Linked DNA regions of uncultured Dysgonomonas sp.. The protein of the gene in region 1 binds, or shares a complex with, the protein of each later gene. Links are inferred from orthologs where the notes say so. Each region holds a gene or a part of one and is shown on either strand. Other genes may lie near its edges. The genes, in order: trxA and trxB.

Region 1 (16,563 bases):
AGTTCACTCAGGAGATGCGACCATACAGTTCCCTGCTCAACGCTTATATATCGAGACAGTAAGACGGATCAAGAAAGTAGCAAGGAAAGTCGCCGAAGAGTTACAGATTTCGGGACCTTTCAATATGCAGTTCCTTGCAAAAGACAACGATATCAAAGTGATCGAATGTAACCTGCGGGCATCCCGCTCATTCCCATTCGTATCTAAAGTACTGAAGATAAACTTTATCGATCTTGCGACTCAGGTGATGCTGGGCAAAAATGTAGAAAAGCCGAACAAGAACGACTTCGATCTCGACTATGTAGGTATCAAAGCATCACAGTTCTCATTCTCCCGCCTGCAAAAAGCCGACCCTGTACTAGGTGTGGATATGGCTTCTACCGGGGAGGTGGGATGCATCGGAGACAACTTCTACGATGCTATGCTCAAGTCGATGCTGTCGGTCGGTTACCGTGTTCCGAAGAAAACGGTACTGTTCTCTACCGGACCTGCCAAATCGAAAGTGGAACTGTTGCAAGCCGCACGTCTGCTACATCAGAAGGGATACGAACTGTATGCAACGGGAGGTTCTCAAAAGTTCCTTGTAGATAACGGAGTGCCTGCCACTCAGGTATTCTGGCCGAATGAAGACCAGAAACCAAGTGCACTGGAAATGATCCAGAACAAGAAGATAGACCTTGTGGTGAATATCCCTAAAAACTTTACCACAAACGAGTTGGATAACGGATATAAAATCCGCAGGGCATCTATCGACTACAATGTGCCTTTACTTACAAACTCCCGCCTCGCATCGGCTTTCATACAGGCATTCTGCAAAATGAATGTGGATGAGATAGAAATCAAGGCATGGAACGAGTATGAATAATCTGCTTTTATTATAATGAATAGCCTCAGTTTTTCTGAGGCTATTTTTTTTAGTTAGCGAAGTCCTGTAAGTACAGATTTCACGTCAACAGTTGGCTCACATTGCCATATAAGGACTACATATCATGTGTATGCACCGTAATGCATAATTTGTTAAACAAAAAGGAATGTAAAAGCGTTTTCTTTGTACTTTTAGTCTAAGAAAACCAAAAGCTGGATTTAAATTTTCGTTAGACATTCCCTAAATGGGAATCAAACATACAATCACAAACAAAAAATAAACATTGCCGATTATGAAAAATGGTGTAATGATGCAATACTTCGAGTGGAATCTCCCAAATGACGGAAATTTATGGAAACAACTAAAACAAGATGCAAGACATCTGCATGAAACAGGTATAACGGCAGTATGGATTCCTCCGGCATATAAGGCAGACGAACAACAGGATGAAGGGTATGCAACATACGACCTTTTCGACCTCGGAGAATTTGACCAAAATAGTACCGTAAGAACGAAATATGGTACAAAAGATGAATTAATAGAAATGATCGGCGAGTTGCATAAAAATAAAATATCAGTATATCTCGATACTGTAATGAATCATAAAGCCGAAGGTGACTATACCGAGAAATTTAAAGTAAAAGAGGTCGATCCTAAAGAGAGGAATAAGGATATAAGCGACGAGATAGAGATTCAGGCATGGACAGGCTACTTATTCAAAGGACGGGGGAATAAATATTCCGACTTTAAATGGCACTGGTACCACTTTTCCGGTGTCGGATTTGACGATGCTCAGAAAAAAAGCGGAATCTTCCGTATACTCGGAGAAAACAAATATTGGAGTGAAGGGGTAGATGACGAAAATGGCAATTATGATTTTTTGCTATGTAACGATTTAGATCTCGACCATCCGGAAGTGATAAAGGAACTGAACCGCTGGGGACTATGGGTTTCCAACGAATTGAATTTGGATGGTATGCGTCTCGATGCAGTGAAACACATGGAAGATAAGTTTGTTAAACAATTTCTGGAAACAGTAAGAGCCGAGAGGGGCGACGACTTCTATTCGGTTGCTGAATACTGGAACGGGGATCTGGAAACGTTAGAAAAATATCTTTCTGCTGTAAATAAAACGACCGATTTGTTCGATGTACCCCTGCATTATAATATGTATAAGGCCTCGATATTCGGCAAAGATTATGATTTGCAAGGGATACTGGACAATACTCTCGTTTTGCATCATCCGGACTATGCAGTCACTTTTGTGGATAACCACGACTCGCAACTGGGTAGCTCTCTGGAATCGGAAATAGAAGACTGGTTCAAACCTTCGGCTTACGCCCTCATCCTACTGATGGAGAAAGGATATCCCTGCATTTTTTATGGTGATTATTATGGTACAAACGGAGATAAATCGCGACATCAACCTATCATTGATCTATTACTGGATGCCCGGAGGAAATATGCTTACGGTGAGCAAAAAGACTATTTCGACCATCCCTCTACGGTAGGCTTTGTGCGCCTAGGAGATAAAGATCATCCCGAATCGGGGCTTGTATTTCTGATGTCGAATGGTATTGAGGGAAATAAAATAATGAATGTGGGGATAAACCGCAAAGGTGAAGTTTGGTACGATATTACCGGCAACGTGCAGAAGAAAATAACAATAGATGATGAAGGTAACGGTGATTTTCTTGTCGAAGGAGGAGCTTTATCTGTTTGGGTAAAATCTTAATAAGATTAAATGAATATAAAAGGGCGATTAGAAGTGATCTAATCGCCCTTTTATATTCATTTATTTTTAATTCTTATATAGCATCTCCCGAACTAATTCCCCGTTATAGAACTGCTTTACGGGATACCCATCCGTATCGTATTCATATGTAACTTCAATAGTATCTGTACCATACCTCGGGTCTTCGGTCGTAAACCCCTTCGGATTATTTTTACCGATAAAGTCTCCGCACCATCTCATGCTATTTACATGCCATGCCCAGAACCACGCAGGAATACTCTCTATATTGAGAAAAGCAGATTTATCATTGTTGAATTTAAAGATAGTGATCTTACTTCCTTCGTTAGTTGCTCCATGTTGTGTGTATGTAACCAGATTATTATTTTCGTCATATACAAATTCTTCCCACGGTTTACCATCTTCAAATACGGTTTTGGTAAGCCGTCCTTTATGGTCTATATGAATTTGCAGGTGGTCTGTTACTTTTTTCTCCTTTACCTGTTTTCCGGAACTTGTCACCTCTTCAGCAATATAACCATCATTGTATGTATACCTGGAATTGGTAATCAATTCCCCTCTGTCCTGATTCATTATACATTCAGAGAGCAAGTTCGTAATTTTGTCATATTTGAACGTAAATTCGCGAAAGGTAACAACACCTTTTTCAACAAAATAGGTCAGCTGTTTTTTGTTATTATACTTGAGATCCACTATCTCTTTCGTTTTCACCGAATTGATTTGGACAAGCTGCTTCGTTTGAGCATATAACGTAAATCCGGCTGATAATATGCCGATAAGGGATGTAAGTATAAATCTCTTCATAGAATAAGTGTCTGGTCTTTTTTTAATGATTACCTAATTAACGAATCGGGCGTTCTTTTATTGTAAATTGGCCTATTAGTAAATAAGCTGATTGGCAAATGATGATAACAATCTATAGCTTAAAGATTATTCTTCTTTTATCAGTTCCGAATCTTTGAGTTTTACAGGTGTCGACTTCTTCCTTAACTTCATATTCAGAAATTCGACAAGCAAAGAGAAAGCAATGGCAAAGTATATATATCCTTTCGGTATTTCTCCCACAGTGGTACCGAAGATTGAAATCTGAGACAAATGTGCCGATTCGACCAACAACATTACACCTATAAGGATCAGGAATGAAAGTCCAAGCATCTGAATTGTCGGATGTTCGTTTACAAATTTACTCACCGGACCGGAAAATAATAACATAATCATAACAGCCGCAACAACGGCCGTAACCATGATAGTCATAGCTCCTACATATCCAAATTCGCTGAAACTGACCAATCCAACCGCAGTAAGGACACTATCGAACGAAAAGACAATATCAAGAGCTACAATCTGGACAATAACACCGACGAAGCCGGATTTTGATTTTCCATGAGCAGCATCACTCTCTCCTTCTAGTTTATGATGAATTTCAGTTACACTTTTATATAGTAGAAAGAGCCCTCCTACTCCGATTATAATGCTCTGTCCCGAAATAGAACCGTCGAACCATGCCGTATCGAATGAAAATATGGGCTTGGTCAGCTTCATCAGCCAGGATATACAAAATAATAAAAGGATACGAAATAGCATAGCCAGCAATAAGCCTATAGTACGGGCTTTTGGCTGCTCCTTTTGTGGTAATTTAGACGATATGATAGACAAAAACACGATATTGTCTATTCCTAATACTATTTCAAGAAAAGCCAGAGTGAGCAAAGCTATCCACGCACTTGGCAAAAGAAAAGTTTCAAAAATTTCCATAAAAATATTTTTGCGACAAATTTAATAAAGAATTTGACGCTTTTGGAAATTATCTCTTTTTTTCTAAATATTCCTTTATAACAGTATCTCGATCTGTCTTCTTAAGACCCAGAATTCGTTGAATCCTGAGTAGTAGTTTCTTCATAATTGTTCGCATCTAATTGTCCTCGATCTTCATTACAAAGATAACATTTTCGATAGTTCACAAAAACTATTTAGTCAATATCTCTATTTTTTTATATTCTTTTGTAATTGTATCTATACAATAAAAAATAATCTAGAATACTACTACTGATTATACTCCATGCGGCCAAACGTTTGTCCATAGCCGAGAAAATATCCTTCGGCTTCTATCTAGAAAGCTTTAGGGTAAACCCGAAATCTAATCTTTTTGAAATAGTTTATCTATGTAGTAAGCTGCTAGCTTATGGTTCTTTGACGTGTTGATCGGCCCTTCCATTGACTACACTTCGTTCTGTCGAACGTTGTTTCTCCCCCTCGGGGCAGGGCTGTTAAGTTCTCTGCTTTATTCTGTTATTTTCTGCTGTCATTCTTCACTTCGTTCAGAATCCCGACCCAGAGAAACGAGATGTTTCACTGCGTTCAACATGACAAAGAGGATATAAGAATTCAGAACTTAACAGCCCTAACCCTTGGGGGAGGCTACAGAGAGTAAAAAGTAATAGTAGAAAAACTGTTACCTTTGTTACCTTTTGGAAAGTCGTAAGTCAAGTTTTTTAGTTGCTAGTTTTAAGGCTAATAGACTAACGGCTAATAGCTAAAAAACCGTTACTTCTGTTACCTTTTAACCATATATAGTTAATGAATGCAAAAATAACAGATGGGAAATAGTGAAAAATTTGTCAGAAGTGTCAGGTTTTAACATTATATAGTTAATGAACCTAAATTGACGATAGATTATGAGTTATACTTTGCGCCTTAGCGTCTCTGTGTGAGTACATTGTTGACTGTTAGCTGAAACGTTACCAATTTTCGTGTGTTTATCTTAGAGAAACTTGCTGTTAAACCTCGATTAATTAAATTCTCCGTATCTTTGAACTCTAAAATATTAAAATACACTGTTACTGATGAGTAATAAGAAGAAAATAATTAATGATCCCGTATTCGGTTTTATTACTATCCCGAATAATTTTCTTTACAGACTTATACAACACCCTTTTTTGCAGCGGCTCAATCGTATCAAGCAACTGGGGTTGGCCTCATTCGTGTATCCGGGAGCACAACACACCCGTTTACATCATTCCATCGGCGCTATGTACCTGATGGATGAAGCCATAAACAACCTGAGAATAAAAGGTCATGAAATAACCGCCGAAGAAGCAAATGGAGCATTAGCCTGTATCCTGCTACACGATGTAGGTCACGGGCCTTTCTCGCATGTACTGGAATATACGCTGACAAACGGTATCCATCACGAAGAGTTTTCCCTTGCTCTGATGGAAAACCTGAACGAAGAAATGGATGGTGAACTTGATATCTGTATTTCAATATTCAAGAACGAGTATCCGAAAAAGTTCCTGCATCAACTGGTGAGCGGGCAACTGGATGTAGACCGCCTCGATTACCTGCGCCGCGACAGTTTCTTTACAGGTGTAACGGAGGGTAATATAGGATCGGCCCGCATTATTAAGATGCTCGATCTCCGCAACGACCGCCTTGTTGTAGAGGCTAAGGGTATTTACTCGATAGAAAACTTCCTGATGTCGCGCCGGCTGATGTACTGGCAGGTATATCTGCATAAAACAGCCGTTGCAGCCGAGAAAATGCTGATAAAAACACTGACAAGGGCAAAGGAACTGAGCGATAAGGGTATAAAGCTGTTTGCGTCTCCGGCCTTCCTGTATTTCCTGGAGAATGATGTAAGCAGGGTATTCTTTGACAGGCAACGCGAAGAAGTATTGAAACATTTCGCGGGTCTGGACGATAATGACATCTGGTGCGCACTGAAGGTATGGGCAGCAAACGAAGACAAGGTATTGTCCACGCTTAGCGCGGCTTTGATAAACAGGAACCTGTTTAAAATAGAAATAACCAATGAACCGCTGTCTGAGCACCAGATACAGAAACATATTGCGGCTTATACCGAACAGCTCGGAGTGAATGAATACGAAGCATCTTTCTTCTATTCGTCCGATGTTATTTATACAAATATGTATAATGAAGCCGACGATAGTATAGATATCCTGTACAATGACGGTAGCATCAGGGATATATCGGAGGCATCGGACATGCTCAATATACAACTGCTGTCTAAGAAAGTGCAGAAATATTACTTTTCGTACCTGAAAATTTAAATTATGGATATTTCGAGAGTAGAACAGTATATCGTTGCCAACGGATTACTTGCCGGAGGAGAGAAAATAATCGTAGGTGTGAGCGGAGGAGCTGATTCTGTCGCTTTACTTGATATCCTTCATAGCTTCGGCCTCGAATGTGTCGTAGCCCATTGTAATTTTCACTTACGGGGCGAAGAATCTAACAGGGACGCATTCTTTGTAGAAGAACTTTGTAAAAAGTATAATCTGAAATACGAGCGTATCGATTTCGATACGGAAGCCTATGCCGCTATAAATTCCGTGTCGATAGAAATGGCTGCCCGTGAGCTGCGTTACAACTGGTTTGAACAACTCAGAGTTATTCATATGGCCGACAAAATAGCCGTAGCACATCATCGAGATGATTCTGTAGAAACCATTCTGCTCAATCTTGTCAGGGGAACAGGTATCCGCGGACTTACCGGTATTGCCCCTGTAAACGGATATATTATCCGTCCATTGTTATGCGTGAGCCGCGACGAGATAATAGAGTATCTGAAAGAAAGGCGAATGTCGTTCGTTGATGATAGCACCAACAATGAAGATATGTATGCCCGGAACAAGATAAGGCTGAATGTTATCCCTATGCTGGAAGCGATAAATCCTTCGGCAAAAGAGTCGATAAACAAAACAGCCGAGCATCTGACGCAGGTGGCTAACATATACTATATGTATATGGCTCAGGTGAAAGCCAATATATTGGGAGACAATAAGATAAATATATCCATGCTGGTGCAGTATCTGGAACCGGAAGCTATCCTTTTCGAGCTCCTTTCTCCGTATGGGTTCAATTCAGCTACGGTACGGCAGATATTCGAATCCGTGATAAGCCAGTCGGGTAAAATATTCTATTCGGAAACACATGAGTTACTAAAAGACAGAGGATTCCTTATCTTAAAGAAAAAGGACAGTCTCAAAATAGAACGGTATAATATCCACGAAGATGAAACTACCTTATCGCGCCCCATACATCTGAAAATAGAGCGTACTCCGGTAAACGGGGATTTTTCCATAGAAAAGAATCCCGATATAATATACATCGACGCTGATAAACTAGCTTATCCGTTAACCCTTCGCAAATGGAGGCAGGGTGATTGGTTTATGCCTTTCGGTATGAAGGGAAAGAAGAAAGTAAGCGATTATTTTTCCGACAATAAGTTCAGCCTGTTCGACAAGGAAGCCACATGGCTGCTTTGTTCGGGCGATGATATAGTATGGATAGTAGGGCACCGCGCTGATGAGCGGTTTAGAATAACTGATAAGACAACAGAAATAGTAAAAATAACATATAGTAAATGAATATGAAGAAAATGTTTATCGCAGCAATAGCTTCCCTGATGCTATTCTCCTGCAACAATTCAACGACAGAAAAAACGAGCGATATGGAACAAAAAAATACTGTAGTAGAAGCCATTATGAGCCGTAGAAGTATACGCTCATATAAGCCGGAACAGATAACACCGGAGCAACTGGATACAATAGTGAAATGTGCCATAAATGCACCTAGTGCACTAAACAGGCAATCGTGGGAAGTAAGGGTTATACAAAGTGCCGATTTATTAAGCAGGATCAACAACAGCTTTGTGGAAAAGGCCAAAGGAAAAAGCCTGCAAGGAAGTGCAGCCCGTGCGCAAGAACCGGGATTCAGTGTATTTCACGGAGCACCGACCCTCATCATTGTAGGTAAGGATAAGAGGAATCCTTATAGTGCAGTCGATTGCGGACTATTGGCGCAGAATATTCTCCTCAGTGCCGAATCTATGAATATCGGGACATGTACCATTGGTAATATGGCCAGTATATTGAACGACCCCGATTCGAAAGATTTCCTGAAAGAGATAAATATGCCTGATACACACGAAGTTGTTTTTGGTATTGCCGTTGGCTATAAGAACGAATCGCCAGATGCCAAACCAAGAGATGAGAGTAAGGTGCAGTATATAAGATAATCAAGACGAGGTTATTTAGAAGACCAGATAATTAAGGCTACCAAAGCCCCCAGAATAGAAAAAGAGAACATAAATCCGCCTATATAAACCATCCGTCGGGATAAGACTGGTTTATGTTCTTTTATATATCTGCCCGAAATATACCACAACACAATACTGGCCACAAACATAGCTATACTAACATACAAAAGAATCATATATACTTCCATACCCGCAACTACTTTAAACCATTCATTATATTATAACAGAAGGTAAAACGATTAGTTCAACCAGGACTAATCCGATGTGGGATATCCAACAAAAAAAGCCTATCTAATCAGACAGGCTTTTTATCAATATTAGGGAGCTTTATTTCAGCATATTCTCTATCTTCTCTACCAATACGGCTTTCTGAGCTGCACCTACTTGTTTGTCCACTACTTCACCGTTTTTGATGAATAGGATTGTAGGTATATTGCGGATACCATACTTAGACGTAATGTCGTCATTGTTATCCACATCTACTTTACCAATAGTTACTTTGTCTGCATATTCAGCAGCCAATTCTTCCACAATAGGACCGACCATGCGGCAAGGGCCACACCACTCTGCCCAAAAATCTATTACTAGTGGTTTGTCCGATTTCAATATACCTTCAAACCCTGCGTCTGTAATCTCTAAAGCCATAGTTTCAATCTATCTAATTATTTATAATATTTATATTATCTATTTGTTTTATTTGTTTTGCAAAGGTAATTAATCTATTTAGAATATGAAAGGCTTCAATTTACTTTAAATACAATATTTTCGTTTTCCACCAGATAATCAATAAGTTCCTGCTTAACATTTATTTTAAAACTTCTTGAAAACAAATCTACTTTCATATTTCGTTCACCATCAACTACCTGAAAATATAACAATGAATTACCCGGATTGTTTTTTGTTAAAGTAGACAGCTCTTCCACCATCTGCGTATTCATATCATGCAGTGGTAAAGTAATCGTTAACTTCTCTATCAGTCGGTCTTTTACATCTGGTAATAGCTGTATCGAAAATATTTTAAACTCAAACTGAGTCTGATCAAATTTCCGTGGTTGTACGCGCCCTTTGATATATACATATAGTCCAAGACGCCCATATTTTCCAAAGTTGATATAGTCATCACCAAACAAAGGCAGTTCACCGCTTCCCGTGAAATCCTCGATGCGAATAATCATAAACGGCTTTCCGTTCTTGGTAATCCCTTCCCTCACAGCCGATACCAGCCCGCCCAGAGTCACCTCTTTATTTTTCAAAGCATCCTTATCTTCAATTTCCGACATGCCCACATTACATACATAATTGAGTACTATCTTATATTCATCGAGCGGATGTGCCGAAAGGTATATCCCTATCAACTCACGTTCTTTATTCAGACGCTCCAGATCCGACCATTTCTCTACTTTAGGTATTTCAGGATGTGCTATATCAAATGATGTATCTCCCCCAAACAGTGAGTTGGCTGCTGTATTCTTATCCAGCTGGTATTTATTTCCATAACGGATAAGCATATCTATAAACTGTTCACCTTTACCATTAACTCCGAAAAACTGCTCACGGCTTACTTCCGGAAAATTATCAAAAGCACCGGCTAAGGCCAGGGATTCTACATTCTTACGGTTACAAGAGCTCAGGTTGACACGTTCTACAAAATCGAATATATCTTTAAATGGGCCATTCTTTTCACGTTCTTCTATAATATTCATTACAGCACCCTCTCCTACTCCTTTTACAGCAGCTAGTCCAAAGCGTATATCACCTTCCTTGTTTACCGAGAACTTCAGGTAAGACTCATTTACATCTGGGCCAAGCACATTCATGCTCATGGCTTTACATTCGTCCATGAACTTCGTGATTTCAGTGATATTAGATAAGTTTCGAGAAAGTACGGCAGCCATATATTCCGATGGATAATTGGCTTTCAGCCACGCTGTCTGATAAGCTACCCACGAGTAACAGGTTGCATGGGACTTATTGAACGCATATGATGCAAATTTTTCCCAGTCGGCCCATATTTTATCAAGTGTTTTCTTATCGTGTCCGTTTTTAGTGCCGCCGGCAATGAATTTTTCTTTCAGGGCATTCATCTTATCAATGAGCTTTTTACCCATTGCCTTACGCAACTCGTCGGATTGTCCACGCGTAAAGTCGGCCAACAAACGCGACAAGAGCATGACCTGCTCCTGATACACGGTAATGCCATAAGTATCGTTCAGATAACGCTCCATAATCGGGATATCGTAAGCTATTTCTTCCTGCCCGTGCTTGCGGGCAATAAACGAAGGAATATAATCCATAGGACCCGGACGATAGAGAGCATTCATCGCTATCAAGTCTTCAAACTTACTCGGTTGCAACTGTTTTAGGTATTTTTGCATACCGGCCGACTCGAACTGGAATGTACCTGTTGTTTTACCCTGACTATATAGCTCGTATGTTTTTGGATCCTCGAGCGATATAGTATCTATATTGATAGTCTCACCAGTAGTATGTTTTATGTTATCAATAGCCTCCTTGATGATAGAGAGTGTTTTTAGCCCGAGAAAGTCCATTTTGATAAGCCCAGTCTCTTCAATTACCGTACCTTCATACTGGGTAACAAGCATATTCTCGCCCGTTTCCTTATCTTCGGCCGTACTCACCGGTACAATGTCGGATATATCCTGCTGCCCGATGATGATACCACAGGCATGCACGCCCGTATTACGCACATTGCCTTCGAGCATCTGCGCATATTTGAGCGTATCGCGCATCACGGGATCATGGCTGTTCGCCGCTTCTTTCAGTTCGGGAACATATTCTATGGCATCGCGCAGTGTCACCTTTTTCTTATCAGGGATACGGTCGGGAACGAACTTCGCCAATCGGTTCGACTCCGACAATGGTAATTTTTGCACGCGTGCAACATCCTTTATAGCCGACTTAGTAGCCATAGTACCATAGGTAATGATATGTGCCACACGCTCCTGCCCGTATTTTTCCGTTACCCATTTCAAGACCTTCCCACGTCCGTCATCATCAAAATCGATGTCGATATCGGGCATGGATATACGGTCGGGATTAAGAAAACGCTCAAACAGCAAATCGTATTTTATCGGGTCTATATCTGTAATCCCCAGACAATAAGCTACCGCCGAACCGGCAGCAGAGCCACGCCCGGGTCCGACAGCCACACCCATCTCGCGCGCAGCTGCAATAAAGTCCTGTACAATAAGAAAGTAACCGGGAAATCCCATCGTTTTCATTACATCCAGCTCAAAATCGAGTCGTTCTACCGTTTCGGCATCCCTATCTTTCCCATAACGCTTGTCGGCTCCTATCATCGTCAGATGTTTCAGATAGTCCGATTCCAGCTTGATGCGGATTACTTTATCGTATCCGCCGAGACGCTTATATGCCTTCTCTCCGAATTCGATTATGAGATCTTCCTCGCTGTACATTATTTTATATCCTTCTTCCGTTCCAAAGGATGCATCGATGGTAAAGAATGGCATCAAAGCATCGGAATCAATGGAATAGAACTGTACCTTATCGGCAATCTCCAATGTATTTTCCAGTACTTCGGGATGGTCCGAGAATAACTGGTTCATTTCCGCCGTTGTCTTCAACCATTCCTGCTTGGTATAACGCATCCGCTTAGGATCGTCGAAGTCCTTACCTGTACTCAGACAAATAAGGCGGTCGTGAGCATCGGCATCCTCTTCTTCCACAAAGTGGACATCATTGGTAGCAATCACTTTTACACCAAATTTCTCACCTAGTTTCAGCAATTCGGCATTAACCTTTTGCTGCAAAGGATAGGCTTCGATATTTGCATCAGGACGATTAGCCTTATGGCGCTGAAGTTCTAGATAGAAATCTGCACCAAAAAGATTCTTAAACCATTGTAGTGCCTTTTCTGTTTCCTCCACATCTCCGGCTTGTATCTTTTTGGGTATCTCACCACCTAAACAAGCTGTAGAGACAATCAGTCCTTCATGATATTTTTCGAGTAGTTCCTTATCTATACGCGGACGCATGTAATAGCCTTCTGTCCAGCTATGAGATACCATTTTGATAAGATTTTTATATCCTTTCAAATTTTTGGCCAGTACCACAAGATGCCAGCCGCTCATATCTGGTTTACCTTCTTTCAGCGTCCTGTGACGGCGGGCTACATAACATTCGCAACCAATAATTGGTTTAAACTTTTTAGCTTCCTCCTGCTGTATCTTTATTTTCAATTCACCGATCTGATCACCGTTTCCCCCTTCCGGATCTTTTTCCAGGTCCTTTATCTGAGCTTTCAGTTCCTTAATGGCACTGTCGTATTTACCGTTCTTCTTTTTTACATAATTAAAAAACTCCTTTACCCCAAACATGGCTCCATGGTCGGTAAGGGCTATTGCCTTCATTCCGTCGGCAATGGCTTTATTCACAAGATTCGGTATGCTGGCCTGCCCATCCAACATCGAATATTGGGAATGGACATGTAAGTGTACAAAATTATTCATATCTCTTCTGCTTTTTCACAATCTGTAAAGTTACAATAAATAGGAACTCTTCTCAAGGAAAACGATTGGCAGTTTTCAACAAGTAAGGATTTTTAAAGATTGGAATAATTAATCTCTATTAATTGAGCGAATCAGTAGTTAAAACTGCAAGCATATTTTTAGTTGAAACATAAATTATCAATAAAATAAAAGTGCTAAATATTTACTCAATATACTGGAAATAATTAACTTAAAAGAACAATCCCGATTGCCTGATAGTTATGATTCCAAGAAGAAAGAGCTTAAACTGATAAAATATTACTGTTTCATTGTTTTTATTGTGCGTTTATCATTTTGATCTTCCTTTTGTTTTAAAATAAATAAAGAGAATGTTAATGTCGATATTCTGTAGAACAAAAGATATTCGTGAGTTGTATTAAACTAGTGTTTTTTAACTAATACTTACAATTAAATCTTAATTAAAATGAAAAAGTTTCTTTTTTCGGCTGTTGTACTTCTTGCAATGGCGTTTACAGCACAGAATGCTCACGCACAGGCTGGTCTTCAATTAACATCCAGTGTGCAATCCTTCAATTTGGGAACTGTCCATGTAGGAGATGTAATACCTATTCAATTAGACCTTAAGTTTTTGAATCTGGGAATTCTTACACCTAATATTGCAAGTATGCAAGTCAAGTCGACTGGGGCGAAAATTCGTATTAGGCAAGGAGATGTCGTTGCTCTCCCGACAGGAGTTACCGATTGGATATTTAATGATGGAGAGCTTGATATTATAATTATTGCGCCTGGTGCTTTAAATGAATCTCTAGAGGTTAGTGTAGAGGTACCTCTACCGCTGTTACCTCCTGCAGTTCTGACGCTGGATATTCCGGTTACAGGCACTGTTCTTCCATAAATCAGAGTATTTCTAAAGAAACGAAGATTTATTTAATGTAAGAAGAAACTATGTTCGTTTTACAATAATTGTAGAATAAGGACAAATGAGAAGGGGTGAATCAAATGATTTTTGATACACCCTTTTTTCAAATATCAAAGGAGTACTCAAATTTATCGTATCCATAACTATTAATATCTAATGCGAATCAGTATTTAAAAAATTAGATAAATAAAAGCGATGGCAATTTTGCCCATCGTATGTACTAAAAGTCCAGATGTTGATCTGACTTTGTGCGCTCTTTGAATTTTAGTATGTTCATTCAACCAATTGAATGGGAATCATGGTTAAAGAAATGTGAGGTAATATTCCTTTAATTTGATGATTTTCAGGAGATTAGAAAACATTTGACATACTTATTTTATTGATAACTAATATTTTAACTAAATAAATCAGCGAGCAGCTTCAACTATTGATTCGCATAAATTACAAATTTATAATATCTCGAAACGGGCTTTAATCTTATATGCTAACTTGATTTTTTGCATTTGGGAAGCATCGGCATCATTATTCGCGTCCTCATTTAACATCAGAGTATTGCTCATATAAAAACGTTCCTGATGTGGTTGTGGTCTCATTACATTTTCTTCATCCATTTCCAAAACATAGATCGGACGTCCGGCTTTATTGCCTACGCTTTCCAATAGGTATCCGGCTTTTTCCTGAGCTGCTTTTATCGCCATTATTTTCACTTGTTTGCGATATTCGGTGATATCTTTATTTTTAAGTTCTGCAATATTTACTTTTATAAAGCCCTCTTTGGGCCCCGGTATGAGGTTTAGTAATCTGTCCAACTGACCGGTAGTGGTAAGTACGATTTCATATTTCTTTTCTACCCGCGCTTCGTCCATATGCTTCTGCGTTTGCCAGTAATATACCCAATAATTATTAGTGGCTGCATCTTTCAATATTATCTGATTATCCTTAACGCCGACTTCCGAAAGGATAGATCTCAATTTACGATCTGCCTCATCGAGAGAGACATTATCACGTACCTTTTTAGCACCGACATAGTTACCGATTATTACCGACAATCTGATCTCGTCGGGCTCAACTTCCATTTCGGCACTTCCTACAACTTCTATAAAAGGGATTTTCGGATCTTCACTTGTTTGGGAATAAACCATAAAGGATGCGCATAACAATGCTGTCAACATCATAATCTTTTTCATATTTTTAATTTTTTAATTTTACTTGAATCAAAAATAAAAAGAAAAGCCTCACCTATTTTCCCTAAATGGGTGAACTACTGTTTTGAATTGGCAAACAACAGTAAACGAATGGGTGTGGATGTTCTGTAAATAGAGTTTGAGCTGATGATACCGTTTTTTACTTTTCAGTGGTAGTCCGGGGTTAAGGCGACACAAATTGAACCTGAAAATAAAAACTATCTCTAATTTTTCATTTTTTTCTATTTTTCTCTAGGGTTTTTCTTGTCTAACCAATCATATAAGTAGAAACCGGTTATTATTCATTATTTAATCAATACTGTTATGAAAACAATATACTTAAAAACCGCACAACTGATCCTTGCCGTTCTCATATCCGTTGCATGTATTCCATTACAGGCACAGAATATGTCGGCAAACTACGTTACTATAAGTGGTGTAGTGAAGGACAAGAACTCGAATAAGAAACTTGAATATGTCAGCATTTCCGTTCCGGGAACCAATATCGGTACTATAACCAATACTGATGGCGTATTCTCTATCAAACTCAGCAATGCGCTGGAAGCTAAAACACTGGAGATATCACACATTGGATACCGCAACATGAAGTTCCCTATCAATAGTGAAGACATAGGACATGAAGTAACTATATACCTCACCCCGAATGTAAATCTACTGAAAGATGTTGTAGTACAAGCTGTTGACGCCCAAAAACTGATAGAAGAAGCTATCCATAAAATCGGAGACAACAATAGTGCAGAAGTAAATATGCTTACAGGCTTCTATCGCGAAACGATAAGGAAGAGACGAAACTATATAAATATATCGGAGGCAATACTAGATATATATAAGACGCCTTATACGCAAGACATTGCGGGCGATAGAGTGCAGGTCTACAAAGGGCGAAAACTGATAAGCCCGAAGCCAAACGATACACTGATCGTAAAGTTTCAGGGAGGGCCAAATCTTTCTACATTTATGGACGTGGTAAAAAATCCGGAATTGTTTCTGGATATAAATGCACTGGGTATATATAGATACACTATGGAAGAATCGGTTATGATAGACGAACGTCCTCATTATGTGGTCAGTTTCAATCCGCAGGTTGTACTTCCATATGCACTGCACTACGGCAAACTCTATATAGATAAGCAAAGCCTGACATTCTCCCGCGCCGAATTCAGTCTCAGCATGGATGACAAGAATAAGGCCACACAGGCAATATTGAGAAAGAAACCGTTCAAGATGCATTTCAAACCCGAAGAAGTATCATTTCTGGTAACATATAAGC
Region 2 (16,895 bases), 2.8 Mb from region 1 along the record:
GGAAGCGGGTTTACGGAATTTATATTCAAACAGTACCTGAGCGAATTTATACCATTGGCAGGTGTAGTACCTGTTATAATCCTGCTGTGGCGGCTACTTACTTACTACAATTACCTGTTTGTAGGTGCTGTAATTGTACCGGGATGGGTGAAGAAATCGTTTGGAAAGAAAGAGGATTGATTATATGAGCAACAGAAGGAACAGATCGACCAGAGGAATATTTACACTATGTTTAATAGCTGCATTGCTTTATATATCTTACCAGCGATTCTGGTATACGGAAGAAGAAAAAATAACGATGTTTTATGAAGATAACAGATTCTCTTTCGAATTGCTAAAAGATAAGATATCGACATCAAGTGAAGATGAAGATCTCAGAATAATAGACTCGTTGAAAAAGAAATTATCGGTGCGAAGATATTGGATAACATATGATACGGAGGATACTGCTATAATTCATTTGAATGTTGATTTTGAGAATTATATTCCTCCATTCGAATATCGATATTGTGTAAAAGGCCTTGAAGAATCAGAAAATAAAGAAGGTCCGACCTTAAAGAAATTGAATGATAACTGGGGTATATTCAGATGATATGAAAAAGAGTCTTTGTATATTATTTTCCTTGCTTTTCTTTATCGGCAGTCTCACTGGGCAGACTGTTGATACTATTGAGGTATTCAGTAAAAAGATGGAAAGGGATATAAAGAATCTGGTCATTCTTCCTGCCGGATATAACAGGCAGGACACCATAAAATATCCGGTACTCTATCTTCTTCATGGTGTACAGGCCGATCATACCTCATGGACGAAGGTTATAAGGAAAGAATTGCCTGATGACGTAACCAAATATAATATGATAATCGTATGCCCCAACGGGGAAAATAGCTGGTATCTCGATAGTTCGGTAAACCCTGCTTCACAATTCGAAACATACATAACAAAGGAACTGGTAGAGTCGATAGACAATAAATACAAAACAATACCCTCATCCTTGGCTCGTGCCATATCGGGATTCAGTATGGGCGGTTACGGGGCTTTGCGTCTGGCTATCCTTCATCCCGGTGTTTTCGGTGCATGTGGGTCTATGAGTGGCGCTGTGGATTTCCGTCCCTTCCCAAAGGTATATAAACTGAGTAGCCAGTTGGGTGGTTATGCCACAAATAAAAAACGATGGGATGAAAATGTTATTATCAACATGACTAATAAACTAAAGCCAAAAACTTTATCTATAATTATCGACTGTGGATTTGAAGATCAATTTCTGTATGTAAACGGACAGCTCCATCAGTCAATGCTAAATAAAGGTATTCAGCATGAATATATTGTAGAATCCGGAGGACATGACCGTAAATACTGGAACAAAGCTATTGTAAAACAACTACAGTTTTTCTTCGGCTTTTTTAATAAGAGTAACTGATAAACCGAATAACTAAATAATCTAACAAAAATGAAAAAACTATTTACAACTTTAACTTTGCTGGTAGCTATAGCCTGCCTGCCATTGTTTTCGCAAACAGTAGATACCATTCAGGTATTCAGTCCTAAGATGAATAAGACTATCAAAAATGTAGTCGTTCTGCCGGAAGGATATGACAAGAGTAATCCCGCGAAGTACCCGGTTCTTTACCTTTTGCATGGCTATGGAGGACGATATGACACGTGGGTAAACGGTACTAAAAAGAGTTTGCCTCAGGATGCTACGCGTTGGCAGATGATCGTGGTTTGCCCCGACGGGCAGAATAGCTGGTACTGGGATAGCCCTGTTGATCCGTCAATGCAATTTGAAACATATGTAAGCTCCGAGTTGATTAAGTATATAGATGAACATTACAATACTGTAGCTTCGCCAAAAGGGCGCGCTGTAACGGGTTTCAGTATGGGTGGTCATGGCGGCCTGTGGCTTGGAATCAATCATAATGATGTGTTTGGTGCATGCGGTTCTATGAGTGGAGGGGTAGATATCCGTCCTTTTCCCAACAATTGGGAAATGAAAAGCTGGCTTGGAAAATATAAAGAGAATGAAGAGCAATGGAATGAACATACTGTTATAGACCAATTGTATAAGATAGAGCCGAACTCACTGGCCATTATAATAGACTGTGGCGTGAATGACTTTTTTTATAATGTAAATGAAGAACTGCACAAGAAAATGTTGTATATGAATATTCCTCACGATTATATTGTACGTCCGGGAGCACATACACATGACTACTGGAACAATGCCGTGGATTATCAAATGATGTTTTTTTCAAAATTCTTTGGACGGAAATAACTATCTTTGAGCTTTAATCATATCAAATCGCTAAAGATTGGGATGAAAGATGTAATTATAGTCGACAGGCAGGATATCACACGTATTGGGATAGAAACCCTTATAAGTGATACCAACAAGGCATCATCTGTTCAGGTCGCCGACAGTAAGGGCGATCTGGTAAAGATGCTTACAACTACCCCCGATGCCGTTGTGATACTGGATTATACACTCTCCGATTTTGGGAGTGTGGACGAACTGCTAAATGTAGGCTACAGATTTTCTCAGTCCCGTTGGCTGTTGTTTTCCGAAGAGTTGAGTTATGACTTTCTCCGTCGCCTGATTATGAGCAGTGAGTCGTTTAGTGTCGTCCTGAAGTCATGCGAACTGGATGAGATAAATATGGGCTTGCTGCATATATTCCGTGGCGAACGTTTTATCTGCGGACGTGTTACGAATCAGCTTTTGCAAAGCCAGAAGCCTGTGACCGAATCGCTGGATCATATTCTTACTGTTACAGAGAAAGAAATACTCAAGGAGATAGCATTAGGACGGACTACGAAAGAAATAGCATCTAACCGCAATCTTAGCTTTCATACGATCATCACCCACCGAAAGAATATTTTCCGTAAACTGGAGGTAAACAATGTGCATGAGGCTATTAAGTATGCTATGCGTGCCGGACTGGTAGACCTCGCCGAATATTATATCTAGTCAAAGGAAAGATAAGGTGTAAGCCTTTTGATATCATCGTCACTAAATTCTTCAAGCAAGCGCAGGCGTTTTAGTGATTCTATCCTGCCTTTCCTTTCTCTGATGTCCACAATGATTTTAGCTTGCTTATAATCTATATAGGGATGTCTGATCAATTCGTTGAAGTCTGCCGAGTTGACTTTCATCTTCTTTACTTGGGGTATAAGTGTAATGTAAGGCATAATTTTGTCATACAATTCATTATCCAGTCCCCAGACCTCTTTCAGTTGTGTGATATCAGCAAAGCCTCCTAACAGGTTGCGATACTTGACTATCCGGTTTGCGAATCCGGTTCCTATCCCGGGTATCTTTTTCAGCGATGTGGTGTCGGCAGTATTAAGTTCTACAGTTCTCCCTGTCTCTAATTTTTTCTGATAGGGATAGTCCGATGCTTTATCTTTATTTTGCTCAGAGGGAGTAGAAACTGTATTACTATATAGAGTATCAGTATTTGTTATTACTCGTACTCCGGAAGGTTTAGCCTCTTCTTTATCTGCTTTTTGTTGTGGTCTGGTAAAAATATATATCCCTCCCGTAAGGGTGATAAGGACAAGCAGTAATATAATGGCGACTCTGTCCCGTTTCTGAAAGTATAAGTAGTCTTTCCAGTTCATCAAGGTTATTTATGTGTTGGAACACCAAAAGTAATAAAAAAAGTCTACGGATATGGCTCCCGTAGACTTTCCTTAAATTTTATATATCGGATATATTATAACCCTCTTTCGCTCAGATATCTCTCAGCTTCTATCGCCGCCTGACATCCTGTACCTGCGGCAGTAATAGCCTGGCGATAGTGCGAATCGGCTACGTCACCCGCTGCGAATACCCCCTCTATACATGTTTTAGGTGTACCAGGTTCGGTAAGGATATAACCTACAGAGTCGAGGTTAAGTTGGTCTTTAAATATATCTGTATTCGGTTTGTGACCAATGGCAAGGAAGAATCCGTCGATCTTGATATCAAATTTTTCTTCGTTTGCTTCTCCCTGATGTTTTACTATATGGGCTCCTTCAACACCGTTTTCACCGAATAGTCCTACAGCATTACACTCAAACAAAATTTCTATCTTAGGATTCTGCATTGCCCTGTCCTGCATTACTTTCGATGCGCGGAGATAAGGCTTGCGTACAATCAGATAGACTTTTTCTGCCAGTCCGGCCAAATATATAGCTTCTTCGCAGGCTGTGTCTCCTCCACCTACTACGGCTACCACTTTCTTGCGGTAGAAGAATCCGTCGCATGTTGCGCAGGCAGAAACTCCCATTCCTGCATATTTTGTTTCATCAGGTAATCCGAGATATTTAGCACTGGCTCCGGTAGCGATAATTACACTATCGGTTTCTATCACTTTTTCTCCATCGATAGTTACTTTACGGGGGTAACTGGTGAAATCTACAGATGTGGCAATTCCAAAACGAATATCGGCGCCAAAACGTGTAGCCTGCTTTTTCAGGTCTTCCATCAGTTCGGGGCCTGTGATACCCTCCGGATAACCGGGAAAATTCTCCACTTCGGTAGTTGTGGTCAACTGTCCTCCGGGTTGTATTCCTTCGTAAAGTACAGGTGATAGGTTTGCTCTTGATGCATAAATAGCAGCAGTATATCCTGCGGGACCTGAACCGATAATCAGGCAACGTACTTTTTCGTTCATGTTGTGAGATTTATATGTTTTGTTTATATTTAATGCAAATGTATAGAAAATATTTATTGACTCAAAGCTTATCTATATCATATTTTTTATAGTATGATAAACAGAATCTATTTATCTTAAATCGACAATTTCGGCTCTGGGAAAGTCCTTTTTATGGAACTGGAATACATCATCGTTCAAGTTGCTCCCCGCTTGGTAATTCTTAATAGTAAGTATGTTTTCTATACCGACTTTATCGGTGACTGTGATCTTTGAGAAGATATTACTTGCTTTATCTATTAATACGGCTATTTTAGTAAAATCTCCACCCTTTTTCTGAGGTATCAGTTCTACCTCATATAATGATTTGCCGTTCATCCTTTTTTCTCCTTTATACGACAGGTTAAATCCTTTTTTATATATATTGAATAACACCGAAGGGCTGATTGCCTGCAATTCTTCACCTGTAGGATTACTTATGTTCACCTCTTCGGTATCTTTTATATATACCCATTGGGTTGTTCCATCAAACCATGTAATGGCATCAGGGATTTCTATCCTGAATTTATTACCCTTCATAAAAGCTTTGCCATCATAACTGTGCATTGACTGAGCTTTTGTGTCTTTCGAATCCAGTGTGAAAGTTGCTGTAACAGCGCCTGCTTTATTATATGTTTCCGATGCTTTGTCTAATATCTCACGGGCATTTTGTGCAGATAATCCTACTGTGAATGTGATAAGGATAAATAATGCGAATAATTTGATTTTCATATCTCGTTCTGTTTAGTATACAAATATAGACAATTAATAAACAGAAAAGTTTAAATATAGCGGAAAGCAATTAGGAATTGTTTCTGAACAATTTTATACTACAATGATTCAACTACCGATTGGAATTATCTTCTAATTAAATGCACTCAACTTCTGTTCCAGGCTATACTCATCGGCAATCAGTACATCACGGGCTTTGCTGCCTTGTGTAGGGCCTACGATACCTGCAGCTTCAAGCTGGTCCATAAGGCGTCCGGCACGGTTGTATCCGATAGAGAATTTCCGCTGAATAAGTGAGGTTGAACCTTGTTGGTGTACGACTATCAGGCGTGCAGCTTCATCAAAGAGCGGATCACGGTCGTTAAGATCTATATTGCCTATTTTATCTTCTCCGCCTTCACCCACATATTCAGGTAATTCGAAAGCATGTGAATATCCTTGCTGGTTACCGATATACTGGGCTATTCCTTCTACCTCCGGAGTGTCTACAAAGGCGCATTGGATACGGACCAGATCACTACCTTGTGAAAAGAGTAAGTCTCCACGTCCTATCAGCTGGTTTGCACCGGACATATCCAGAATAGTACGCGAGTCTATCTGTGATGTAACACGGAAAGCCATGCGGGCAGGGAAGTTGGCCTTTATTGTACCCGTGATGATGTTTGTTGTCGGGCGCTGGGTGGCAATGACCATATGCATACCTACTGCACGAGCTTTCTGTGCTATACGGGCGATAGGCATTTCTATTTCTTTTCCGGCGGTCATAATCAGGTCGCCAAACTCGTCTATAATGATAACCAGGTATGGCAGGAAGCGGTGACCTTTCAACGGGTTCAAACGGCGCTTACGGAATTTTTCGTTATATTCTTTTATGTTACGCACTCCGGCATTCATCAACAATTCGTAGCGGTCGTCCATCTCCTTTGTCAGAGAGTTAAGGGTCTGGGTTACTTTGCTCACATCTGTGATAATGGCTTTTTCTGCATCAGGCAATTTTGCCAGATAGTGCTTCTCTATTGTAGAGTAAATGTTGAATTCCACCATTTTAGGGTCTACTAATACCATTTTCATCTCGGCCGGATGTTTCTTGTAAAGCAATGATGTGATGATGGCATTCAGCCCTACCGATTTTCCTTGTCCTGTAGCTCCGGCAACCAGTAAGTGCGGCATCTTGCAGAGGTCGAACATGAATATCTCATTAGTAATGGTTTTACCCAAAGCAACAGGCAGATCGTATGCGCATTCCTGAAACCTGCGGGAGGCAATCACCGACTGCATGGATACGATTTGCGGGTCTTTGTTTGGTACTTCTATCCCGATTGTGCCTTTACCCGGCATTGGTGCAATGATGCGAATACCTAAGGCTGATAAACTCAGGGCTATATCGTCTTCCAGATTACGGATTTTCGAAATTCGGACTCCGGCTTTCGGTACTATTTCATATAATGTGATTGTAGGTCCTACGGTTGCTTTGATAGAAGTGATTTCTATGCCATAATTTTGCAGGGTAGTTATAATCTTGCTCTTATTGGCATTCTGTTCTTCCATGTCCACTCCTTTGCCTGTGGTGTCATATATTTTCAGCAGTTCGGTAGATGGAAAATGGAAGTTGGACAGGTCTTTCGTCGGGTCGTAGTCCTCCATCTCTTCACCTTCGGGCAACATATCGGTATCTCCATCGAGGGCCGGTAAAACAGGTTCTGCTGGTTTTGGAGGATGTGTCTCTGTATTTCTTACTGGCTGAATAAATTCTTCATCTTTCGGTACAACAATCTCGAAGTCCTGATCTATTTTTACAGTTGTCGCAGTCTTTTTTGGTTTTGTATTTTCTATTGTGCGTATTTCGGAATCTTCGTCAAGGATATCTCTATTGTCTTCATCTTCAGTAGCCTTGTCCTCTTTTTTTCTTTTAAAGAAGCTAAACCAGCTTTTCTTTTCTTTCACAGGTTCTTCTTCCTCTATTTCTTCTTCATAGAAATTTTCAAGTTCAGGATCTATATCCTGTGCTGAATTATTTTTCAACGGATTTTTGAACAGCCCCCGGAAAAACTCCATAGATGCCTTTTTAGTAATAATGAGGAATATAATCAGTAATAAGACGATAATCATCAGTACGCCGGGTATTCCCAGTGCGGCTTCCAGGGTTTGTTCAATGTATTGCCCGTGTGCTCCGCCCCATATAATATGGCTGTCGGGGAAAATCCGGGATAAGGTAAAGGCACTTGTTATAGAACCCCAGATCATGGCGAAAGCCATAAGCAGGAATGTACGGATGGCGGATATGTTTATTACCCGCATCATTTTTAGTCCCATCAGTATAAAATAGACAGGGATCAGTAATGAAAAAATCCCGAACCACTGGTTTATAAATTTCTCTGCTATAAAAGCGCCGGCAACACCTGTCCAGTTGGATATCTGTTGCTTATGGGATATGAGGTCGAAGAAATATCTGTTTACAACCTTGCTTTGGTCGGCGGCTCCGGTAACGAAGAATGATACCTGCCCCAATAATATATATGCTCCGATAAATGCAAGGCATACGCCTAACAGGAATCTGGTGCGTTCTTTTTTTATAAACTCTAAAAATTGAGCGCCTTTACTAGGGGTTTTCTTTTTCTGGACTGTTTTTTTAGCCATATGGTGAAGTGAGACGAATACTCTTTATCTCTTTAATTTTTTGTAATAATATAGAACACAAATATAACGCTTTTTTAGAAAGGAACGACGCAGCCTTTTTTTATCTTTTGTAAAAGAATTTAAAATTAAAAGAATACAAAATTTATAATATCTGGTACTTTTTTATTAAAAAAGCGAATTTAAATTAAACCTTTTCTAATTAATAGAGTCAGACATGTCAGGTAAATAAAAATTAGATATAAGGAAATAATGAAAAGGAATATTCCCCTGCTTCTCTTTTTGTGCATGTTTTTTCAATTGAGTGTACAATCCCAGACGATAAATATAACAGGGACCGTATTTGATGACGGTACCAAAGAAGAAATTGAATTGGCGAGCATCCGTGTGCTGAATGTAAAGGATAGTGCTTATGTGACAGGTGCCGCTACGAATGCAACAGGAAAATTCAGTGTAGCTGTAAAACCGGGGAACTATCTGGTTCATGTTTCGTTTCTTGGCTATCTGGAGCAATATTTTGCTGTAAATACAAGGACGAAAACCGCAATAGGAAATGTATATCTGAAAGAAGACGGTATTTTGTTGAGTGAGGCCACAGTAGAAGCCAAAGCTCCTGAAATAATTATAAAGGGGGATACTGCAGAATATAATGCTGCGGCATATAAGGTACAGGAAAGTGCGGTGTTGGGCGATCTTATAAAGAAAATACCCGGAGCAGAGATAGATTCGGATGGTAAAATAACCGTAAACGGAAAAGATATATCCAAGATTCTTGTAGATGGAAAAGAGTTTTTTAGTGAAGATCCTAAGACCGCATCCGAGAATTTACCGGCCAAAATGGTAGAGAAATTACAGGTACTGGATCAAAAATCAGATATGGCCCTACTTACAGGCTTCGATGATGGTGAAGAGCAAACTGTGATAAATCTGGTAGTAAAGCCCGGAATGAAAGAAGGAGTGATGGGTACGGTATCGGGGGGATATGGAAATAAAGACCGATACGAAGCTAATGGATTTGTCAATGTGGCCAGAGGGGACAACCGTCTTTCGGCTCTGGGCAATTTCAATAATAATAACAATGCCGGCGGTGGCGGTGGCGGCGGACGTGGCTGGGGAAACAACAGAGGACTCACCGAAACAACAATGGGAGGAGTGAATGTTGCCATGGAGCCTTCCAAGAAATTTAAGTATGACGGTGATGCCCAGTACAGGGGTACTGATAATAATGTGGAAACGACAAGCAACACGACATATACAAGCAGTGATATGATTGAAAATAGGACTTCGTCGCAGAACAACAATAATAAGAACATGAATGGCAGGTTCAAGTTTGAATGGGCACCCGACAGCTTGACTAATATCATATTTCGCCCCAACCTTTCATATTCGAAATCGAATCAGTTTTCTATGAGTGAGTCGGAGCGTACAACTGCTTCCAGCGAAAAAGATAACTTCCGCGCTAACTCGGAATCGTCATCCGATGGGCATACCCTTCGGTTGGATGGAAATTTATTGGTAAACAGAAAATTGAATAGTAAAGGGAGATCTGTTACAGTAGAACTGTCCGGCGGATTGTCAGATGGGGATACAGATGGTATCACTTATTCAATAACGGATTATTATAATGCAGGCGAATCGAGAATACAGGATCAGATCTATAACCAAAAAAATAATAGTTACAACTGGCGTGCACGGTTATCTTATCTGGAGCCTATCGGACGTAATAATTTCCTGGAACTGGCCTATAACATAAGAAATACTCATTCCGAAACGGATAAAAAAACATATGAGAAGGATGCTTCGGGAAAATATACGGTTATAGCAGAAGATTATACCCGTAATACAAAAAATGATTTCCTTAATCAGAATATATCGTTAAACTTTCAGGCCCGCCGTCAGAAGTATAATTATACTGTTGGCGTGGGGTTGGAGCCATCGCGTTCCCAAACTTCCGTTACACAGCCAAATATGGAGGAAAATAGAGACAGGGCAAGGAATTTTGTGAATTTTGCTCCGCGTCTGGAACTAAATTATTTGTGGGATAAACGCCATAACCTCCGGATAAGATATAATGGACAAACCAGTCAGGCATCAACAGATCAGCTCTATGATGGTATCATCTCACAGAGTGCAACCGATACTACTCGGGGTAATCCTAATCTGAAACCAAGTTTCGAACACAGGTTGAATATACGTTATCAAAAATACATCCCGGAAAAAGCATCGTCGATAATGAGTTTTGCAGATGTGAGATATACGACGAATGCCATAGCAAGTATTACACGTATCGGAGAGGGTAATAGCCGGAATACTACTTATGAGAATATCGATGGAAATATGACGGGACGGCTCATGTTTATGTACAACACTCCGTTGAGGAACAAGCGCTTTTCTATTAATACACGTACATTCGGTAACTATAACCGTGATAATACATTCATATCGGATCGTGACGGGGGAGACCCTCAAAAGAATACGGCCAATACATATAGTATCAGTGAAGGTCTTGGGTTAAAGTTTAACTCTGATAAATTTCAATTCAATATCAGAGGTAATATTTCTTACGAGAATACCAGAAATTCCTTGTCATCTACACAGAATGAATCGCTTAAAAATCAGGAGATTTATAATTATGGCGGAGGGGGTGATTTTTCCTGGTATCTGCCATATAATTTTGTCCTTGAAAGCGATTTGAACTATTCATCCAATTCGGGATATACCGGAGGCTATCAGGAAAATTCATGGATATGGAATGCTTCTCTGGCCAAAGAGTTTAATATAAAGATTAAGAAAGAATCAGGAGCTGTCAGCCTTCCGGCGACTTTACGCTTTAAGATATATGATATACTTCAGGATCAGAGCAACATCTCCCGTAGTTCGAATGCCAACAATATAACTTATAGTACTTATAATACTATTAGCAGTTATTTCATGGTGGGGCTTACTATTCGTTTCCAATCCTTTAAAGGCGGGGCGAAGAGCAGCGATATGGAAGGTCCTGGTGGAGGACGCCGATTTGGTCCCGGTGGAGGTAGAGGTCCCGGTGGCCCGATGTTCTAACTATATAATCAAATCCGTAACAAATGTTGCGGATTTTTTAGTTATAATATTTTTCTATTGCATATATATAATACCTATATGTAGGTATTGTTATTTCTGTATATACCTAGTAATGGTGATTGCCCGGAAAGTCCGTTTTTTTTAGCTTTGCACCTCAACTAAAAAGCTATTTATCATTATACCGCAAATTAATGCGTAACAGTTATTCGTTAACAGTCAGTAAGTTTGGTTTATTGATTGTAACCGTATTATATCTGGGATCTATCAATTTCTTTCATCATATCCATAAGATTGATGATACTATGATCCTCCATTCGCATCCCTATAAAAAAGGGTGTGATGGTAAACCGGCGCATACGCATACAAAAACAGAATTACAATTAATACAGCATTTATCAGCATTTGAAGTAATAGACTTATCGGCATCTATTGTCGACTTAAGTATTCCTTTTGTTAAACCGGTCGTACTTCTTGCATATTCGAGTGCTGTACTTCATTTTCAGTATCATAGCGGATGTTTTCTTCTGCGTCCCCCTCCTTTTTTATAATCCGGCATCCGGAACCAGACTTTACTTTTACAGATACTGATTAATTTAAAAATAAAAGATGAAAAAACATATAATAGTATTATTTATGCTAATACTGTCTGCAGGAGTAATGCAGGCTAATCTGGTGCGTACCGACGCCAATATTTTCGGACATGTGGTTAATAGTAAGACGGGGCAACATATTTCGTATATTAATATTATCCTTAAAAATACAACAATAGGGGTTGCTACAGATGCAACCGGACATTATACGTTGAAGAACTTGCCCGAAGGAACATTTACGGTGGTTGCTGAAGGTATCGGGTTCAAGCCTCAGGAAAAAGAAGTGGAACTAAAGCGGGGGAAATCGATAGAGGTGAACTTTGAAATAGAAGAAGATGCACTGAATCTTAACGAAGTTGTTGTTACAGCAGGCCGTACTTCTCAAAAAAGGACTGAAGCCCCTGTGATAGTAAACACTATCAGTACCAAGATGCTGGAAACAACTCAGTCGGTCGTATTAGGAGAAGGTTTGAATTACTGCACAGGGCTACGTTATGAAAACGACTGTCAGAATTGTGGCTTTTCCCAAATACGTATGAATGGCATGGAAGGTCCTTATTCCCAGATACTGATAAACAGCCGTCCTATATTTAGCGGGCTTGCCGGAGTTTATGGTTTGGAACTGATTCCGGCTAATATGCTGGAACGTATAGAAGTTGTACGTGGCGGAGGCTCGGTACTTTATGGGTCGAATGCTATTGCCGGAACAATCAATCTGATACTGAAAGACCCGAAAACGAATTCGTTTGAAGCCGGATTTAATACCTCTCTGATTGGTACAGGTATAAGTGGCTCTAATGGCCCGGCAGCCGATTATAATGCAACAATGAATGCAACTCTGGTTACAGAAGATCATAAGACCGGAATTTCGGTATTCGGCAATATGCGTGACCGTAAAATGTTTGATGCGAATGATGATAGTTTTTCCGAAATAGCACCAATGAAAAACACTGTTATTGGTACCCGTATATTTCATCGTCCCGGATACAGGAACAAAATAAGCCTCGACTTCTTTAATATCCGTGAACAGCGCAAAGGAGGGAATAAACAGGACTATCCTGATCATGAACGTGATATCTCGGAATCGGTGAAGCATGATATGGTGACAGGGGCATTGACCTATGAGCAATATCTGCGGGAGAGTGACCTGCTTACTGTATTTGCCTCGGGACAATATCTGGACAGAGACTCATACTATGGGGCTAACCAATCGTTAAGCGACTATGGTAATACAAAAGATAAAACATTTAATATAGGTGCTCAATATAAGGCTTCGGTAAATGATATTTCAACTCTCATAGGAGGAGTAGAACACACAGGTTCGCATCTGACTGATAAGAAGCTGGGATATCCTGAATACAAGGTGAATGATGACGGTGAAATAGAAACAACGCATGTTCCTAATCGTATCGTGTCCGACCAGTCACTTTCTACTACAGGTGCTTTTGCTCAATATGAGATAAAGGTAGGAAAAGCAAAGTTTCTGGCCGGAGCACGTATAGAACATTATTCTATCAACGATAAACAAACAGATAGTGACAAATCGGGGACTGTGCTTGTACCTCGGGCAAGTGTAATGTATGACCTTACAGATTATCTGCAAACCCGTCTCGGTTTTTCGAGAGGTTACCGTGCTCCGCAAATATTCGATGAGGATCTTCATATCGAGACATCGGGTTCGCGTCAGGTGATAAATAAGAATGATCCGGACCTGAAACAGGAAAACAGTTCCAGTTTTACTTTGTCTTTCGATTTCAATAAAAAGTTGGGAGGGATCAATACCAATATCCTGATAGAAGGCTTTTACAATAAATTGCATAACCCCTTCAGGAATGAAATAGGTGAACCGGATGAGAATGGTACAGTGATATATACCCGTATCAATTCAAAAGATGGGGCGTCGGTACAAGGTTTGAATCTGGAACTGAAGGTAATGCCATCGGATAAGCTGAGTGTGAGTGCCGGATTTACGATTCAATCCAGTAAGTATAAGACAGCTGAGGAGACCTTTGGAGAAAAGAACTTTTTCAGAACGCCGGATACATATGGTTTCTTTACTGTGGATTGGGAGTTTGCACGCAATTTTGGTGTGTCTGCAACAGGTAATTATACAGGTAGGATGTTGGTTCCATATTTTGGAGTTGATTTGCCGGAGGGAGAGGCCCGTGATGCCGGGGAACTGCGCAAGTCAAAAACATTTTTCGACGCAGGTCTTAAGTTTCATTACGATATGAGAATAACAGGTGGTGTGACAGTTGAATGGTTTGCCGGCATGAAGAATATATTCAATTCTTATCAAAAAGACTTTGATAAAGGTATCGACCGGGATCCTTCTTATATTTACGGACCAAGTTTGCCTCGCACTGTGTTTCTCGGATTTAAAATAGGTAATTTACTATAATCAATCGTATATATTTAAATGAAAATAAGGTTGCTAATTGTTGGCAACCTTATTTTTTATTTTCTAGAGGATTTATTTCTGAGTAAGTAGCTCGTCTTTGATCTTGTTATCTACTGTTTCTTGCTTTATTGATAGGAACTCGTTGCTATCATTATATATGTATGTGTAAATGCTTGATTTATTAGCCCAGTCTTTTTGCTTGTTATTCCATTTCGTGATGGTTATAACACTCGCTTTGTCAGACTTGTTATATCTGTATTCAAACTTAGCAAGGTTTATCCATCCGCCTTTATCATTCCATTTTTGTATTGTTCTTTCCAGAAGTCTGCCTTTTTCGTCATAGAAGTAAGAGGTTTTCTTGAAAGGGATGGAAGTTTTGTCATCAAGCGTAACATATTCTTTCTTTACGCCTAATTCATTATTTTCCATATTACTGTAAGTTATTACGTCTTTGGCATTAAGATTCATTATTGAAACTAATACTGCGAATACTGAAGTTAAAATAGTTGTTTTCATAATTGTATGTTTTATAGTTATAATTTGTATCTCTTGTTCACAATATAATATACCAATTCTGTGCCAAAATCTTTAGATTGCTGATATATAAAATGTTATATGATTGGTTGTTTTTTGTACTGTAAATATTTTTTACATAAGTGTCCATTTTTGATACAATTCAGTTTTTCTATCTGTCAGGGAAATAAGTAAGGCTACCTTCTCAGGCAGCCTTACATTGTTGTTGTTTTAATCCTAACTTATTTTTGGGTAATGAAGTTATTATCGTTATTCGCCCTGTTTTGTATATTGATTTGTTCTAAAGAGAGAAGTTCATCATTTTCATCATATATGTGGGCAATGAAAGATGATTTGCCTGCCCAGTTGCTTGTTTCTTTATTCCATTCGGTGTAAGTCAAACCTGATACTTTGTTTGCGCTTGTGTATTGGTATTCATATTTAGCAGTGTTTACCCATCCCGTTTCATTGTTCCATACACTTACGGTTTTTTCAGTTATATTACCCTTTCTGTCATAAAGGTAGCACCCTTTGCTTTCGGGTTTCGAAGTTTCTTTGTTTATGGTAACATATTCTTTCTTTACACCTGATTCATTATTTTCTACATTGCTGTAGGTTATTACATTTTTAGCACTTAAGTTCATTGTTGAAACTAATACTGCGAATACTGAAGTTATAATAGTTGTTCTCATAGTTGTATTATTTATTGGTTGTTGTAATTACTATTGTTATCTGGATATATTATGCTGTATATTTATTTTTGAGAGATTAAGTTGTAAGCGGTCTTATTCTCTACCTGAATTTGTTTTGTAGTCAGAAATTCGTCTTTGTCGTTATATATATGAACGGTAATATCGGATTTTTCAGACCATCGTTCATTGTTTTTGTCCCATTTTGTATATGCTACATAGGCTACCTTGTTCGCGTCTCCATATTGATAAGAATATGTTGCTGCATTTTCCCATCCGGTATTCTCATTCCATACGCTTACTGTCTTTTCTACGATATTGCCGTTTTGGTCGTAGTGGTAGTATTCTTTGCTTTCGGGCTTTGAAGTTTCTTTATTGATAGAAACATATTCTTTCTTCACTCCAAACTCTCCGTTTTCTACATTACTGTATGTTGTTACATTTCTGGCATTAAGATTCATTGTTGAAACTAATACTGCAAATACTGAAGTTAGGATTGTTGCTTTCATAATTGTATGTTTTAAGTTATTTGTTTATTATTCTATTAGTGTATTAGATTACTAGTACACTGCAAATCTAAGATGTATTTTTGAGTTGACAAAACTTTTCGGTCACTTTTTTTTAGAAAAATGAAAAATATTTCACAAAATACTCACAAACAGATCGTTGTGTTTTGATTTTTTGTTCAGGGCTTAAATGTTAGGTAGATCGCCAGTGAAAAATAGGGGGGAGTCTTCTTATGGGCTGATAATATATTGATACAAATTGGTGTTTGAGTTATAATGATATTCAAAGATTCTTTATCTCTCTTTAATTATATATCAAAAGGGCAGACACACTCCGTCCTCCCGTTCTTTTGAATATCGGTTGGATCAGTGTGAATTATAATTTCTTATAGATTATAACATCCTGTAATGGATGTCGAAGGTTCTTTAAAATTAGTATACAGATTGCATTATCATTGCAAGCCCTGTATTTCCTGATTGCGGGCTTGTACTTCCAAAGGGGGAATTTGTCGTTGCAATTGCTCCTGTTTCTTTTCCAAGTCGGTGATTTCTGTTGTCATAGTACGTCTTGCTTCCTGCGAAGATTTGCCGTAAGCGCTTCTCAGGTTATCCAGCTTTTCAGATATAGATCTCAAATCTGATTTCATCTGTACTACCCGGAAATATGTGTCGCGAGCGGTTTTATTTTTAAAGTCGGCAAGTTTGTAATATGTATTTTCGTCATTGATTACAAATTCAAAGTCACGTACTACTTTGACCTCCTCTTTAGGCGCTTTTCGGGCAAGAGCGATTAGTTGCGAATAATTTTGTCCTTTCAGCCATGTATCTTTTATAGATGTGATACGAGCCCTGCCGGCCATATATTTTTCATCCTCGCTTTCTACGATTTTCACGGTCTTGTTCGGGATAAAGGTATAGATACATACTCTGCCTTCGGGTTGGAACCTGTCGGAGGCAAACCATCCTACCCCTTTCTCTTCATCCACCACCATCATATAATCATTGTAAAGTGAGTTAAATGGCATATTCAGGCGTTCGGGAGCAAGATAGGTATCGTTATTCATATTGTATCGCGAAACAAACAGGTCATATCCAC

Evidence for each region.
Region 2: the proteins of trxA (region 1) and trxB are in contact, whole or in part, in a crystal structure (PDB 1F6M), measured with the Escherichia coli proteins. The link is inferred for uncultured Dysgonomonas sp. from one-to-one orthologs.

The regions. Positions count from the first base shown.
Region 1 is NZ_LT599032.1:267,303-283,865, forward strand. What follows is about bases 7,666-10,333. They hold trxA (thioredoxin), read right to left. Parts: upstream 9,325-10,333; coding sequence 9,007-9,324; downstream 7,666-9,006. Other genes in these bases: tilS (tRNA lysidine(34) synthetase TilS), read left to right, coding at 7,666-8,008; QZL88_RS01105 (nitroreductase), read left to right, coding at 8,011-8,658; QZL88_RS01110 (hypothetical protein), read right to left, coding at 8,670-8,867; dnaE (DNA polymerase III subunit alpha), read right to left, coding at 9,420-10,333. Outside these bases: carB (carbamoyl-phosphate synthase (glutamine-hydrolyzing) large subunit), read left to right, coding at 1-865; QZL88_RS01080 (alpha-amylase), read left to right, coding at 1,158-2,600; QZL88_RS01085 (hypothetical protein), read right to left, coding at 2,667-3,422; QZL88_RS01090 (TerC family protein), read right to left, coding at 3,549-4,373; QZL88_RS01095 (HD domain-containing protein), read left to right, coding at 5,462-6,688; more of tilS, read left to right, coding at 6,692-7,665; more of dnaE, read right to left, coding at 10,334-13,169; QZL88_RS01125 (hypothetical protein), read left to right, coding at 13,633-14,064; QZL88_RS01130 (SIMPL domain-containing protein), read right to left, coding at 14,538-15,275; QZL88_RS01135 (carboxypeptidase-like regulatory domain-containing protein), read left to right, coding at 15,597-16,563. UniProt on the Escherichia coli protein: Participates in various redox reactions through the reversible oxidation of its active center dithiol to a disulfide and catalyzes dithiol-disulfide exchange reactions.
Region 2 is NZ_LT599032.1:3,092,350-3,109,244, forward strand. The notes cover bases 2,686-5,685. They hold trxB (thioredoxin-disulfide reductase), read right to left. Parts: upstream 4,657-5,685; coding sequence 3,715-4,656; downstream 2,686-3,714. Other genes in these bases: QZL88_RS13005 (response regulator transcription factor), read left to right, coding at 2,686-2,966; QZL88_RS13010 (helix-hairpin-helix domain-containing protein), read right to left, coding at 2,963-3,619; QZL88_RS13020 (LolA-like putative outer membrane lipoprotein chaperone), read right to left, coding at 4,768-5,406; QZL88_RS13025 (DNA translocase FtsK), read right to left, coding at 5,539-5,685. Also shown: QZL88_RS12985 (lysylphosphatidylglycerol synthase transmembrane domain-containing protein), read left to right, coding at 1-180; QZL88_RS12990 (hypothetical protein), read left to right, coding at 185-592; QZL88_RS12995 (alpha/beta hydrolase family protein), read left to right, coding at 594-1,418; QZL88_RS13000 (alpha/beta hydrolase family protein), read left to right, coding at 1,449-2,273; more of QZL88_RS13005, read left to right, coding at 2,316-2,685; more of QZL88_RS13025, read right to left, coding at 5,686-8,043; QZL88_RS13030 (TonB-dependent receptor), read left to right, coding at 8,293-11,100; QZL88_RS13035 (hypothetical protein), read left to right, coding at 11,292-11,648; QZL88_RS13040 (TonB-dependent receptor), read left to right, coding at 11,707-14,091; QZL88_RS13045 (DUF3836 domain-containing protein), read right to left, coding at 14,164-14,607; QZL88_RS13050 (DUF3836 domain-containing protein), read right to left, coding at 14,847-15,296; QZL88_RS13055 (DUF3836 domain-containing protein), read right to left, coding at 15,359-15,802; QZL88_RS13060 (tetratricopeptide repeat protein), read right to left, coding at 16,252-16,895.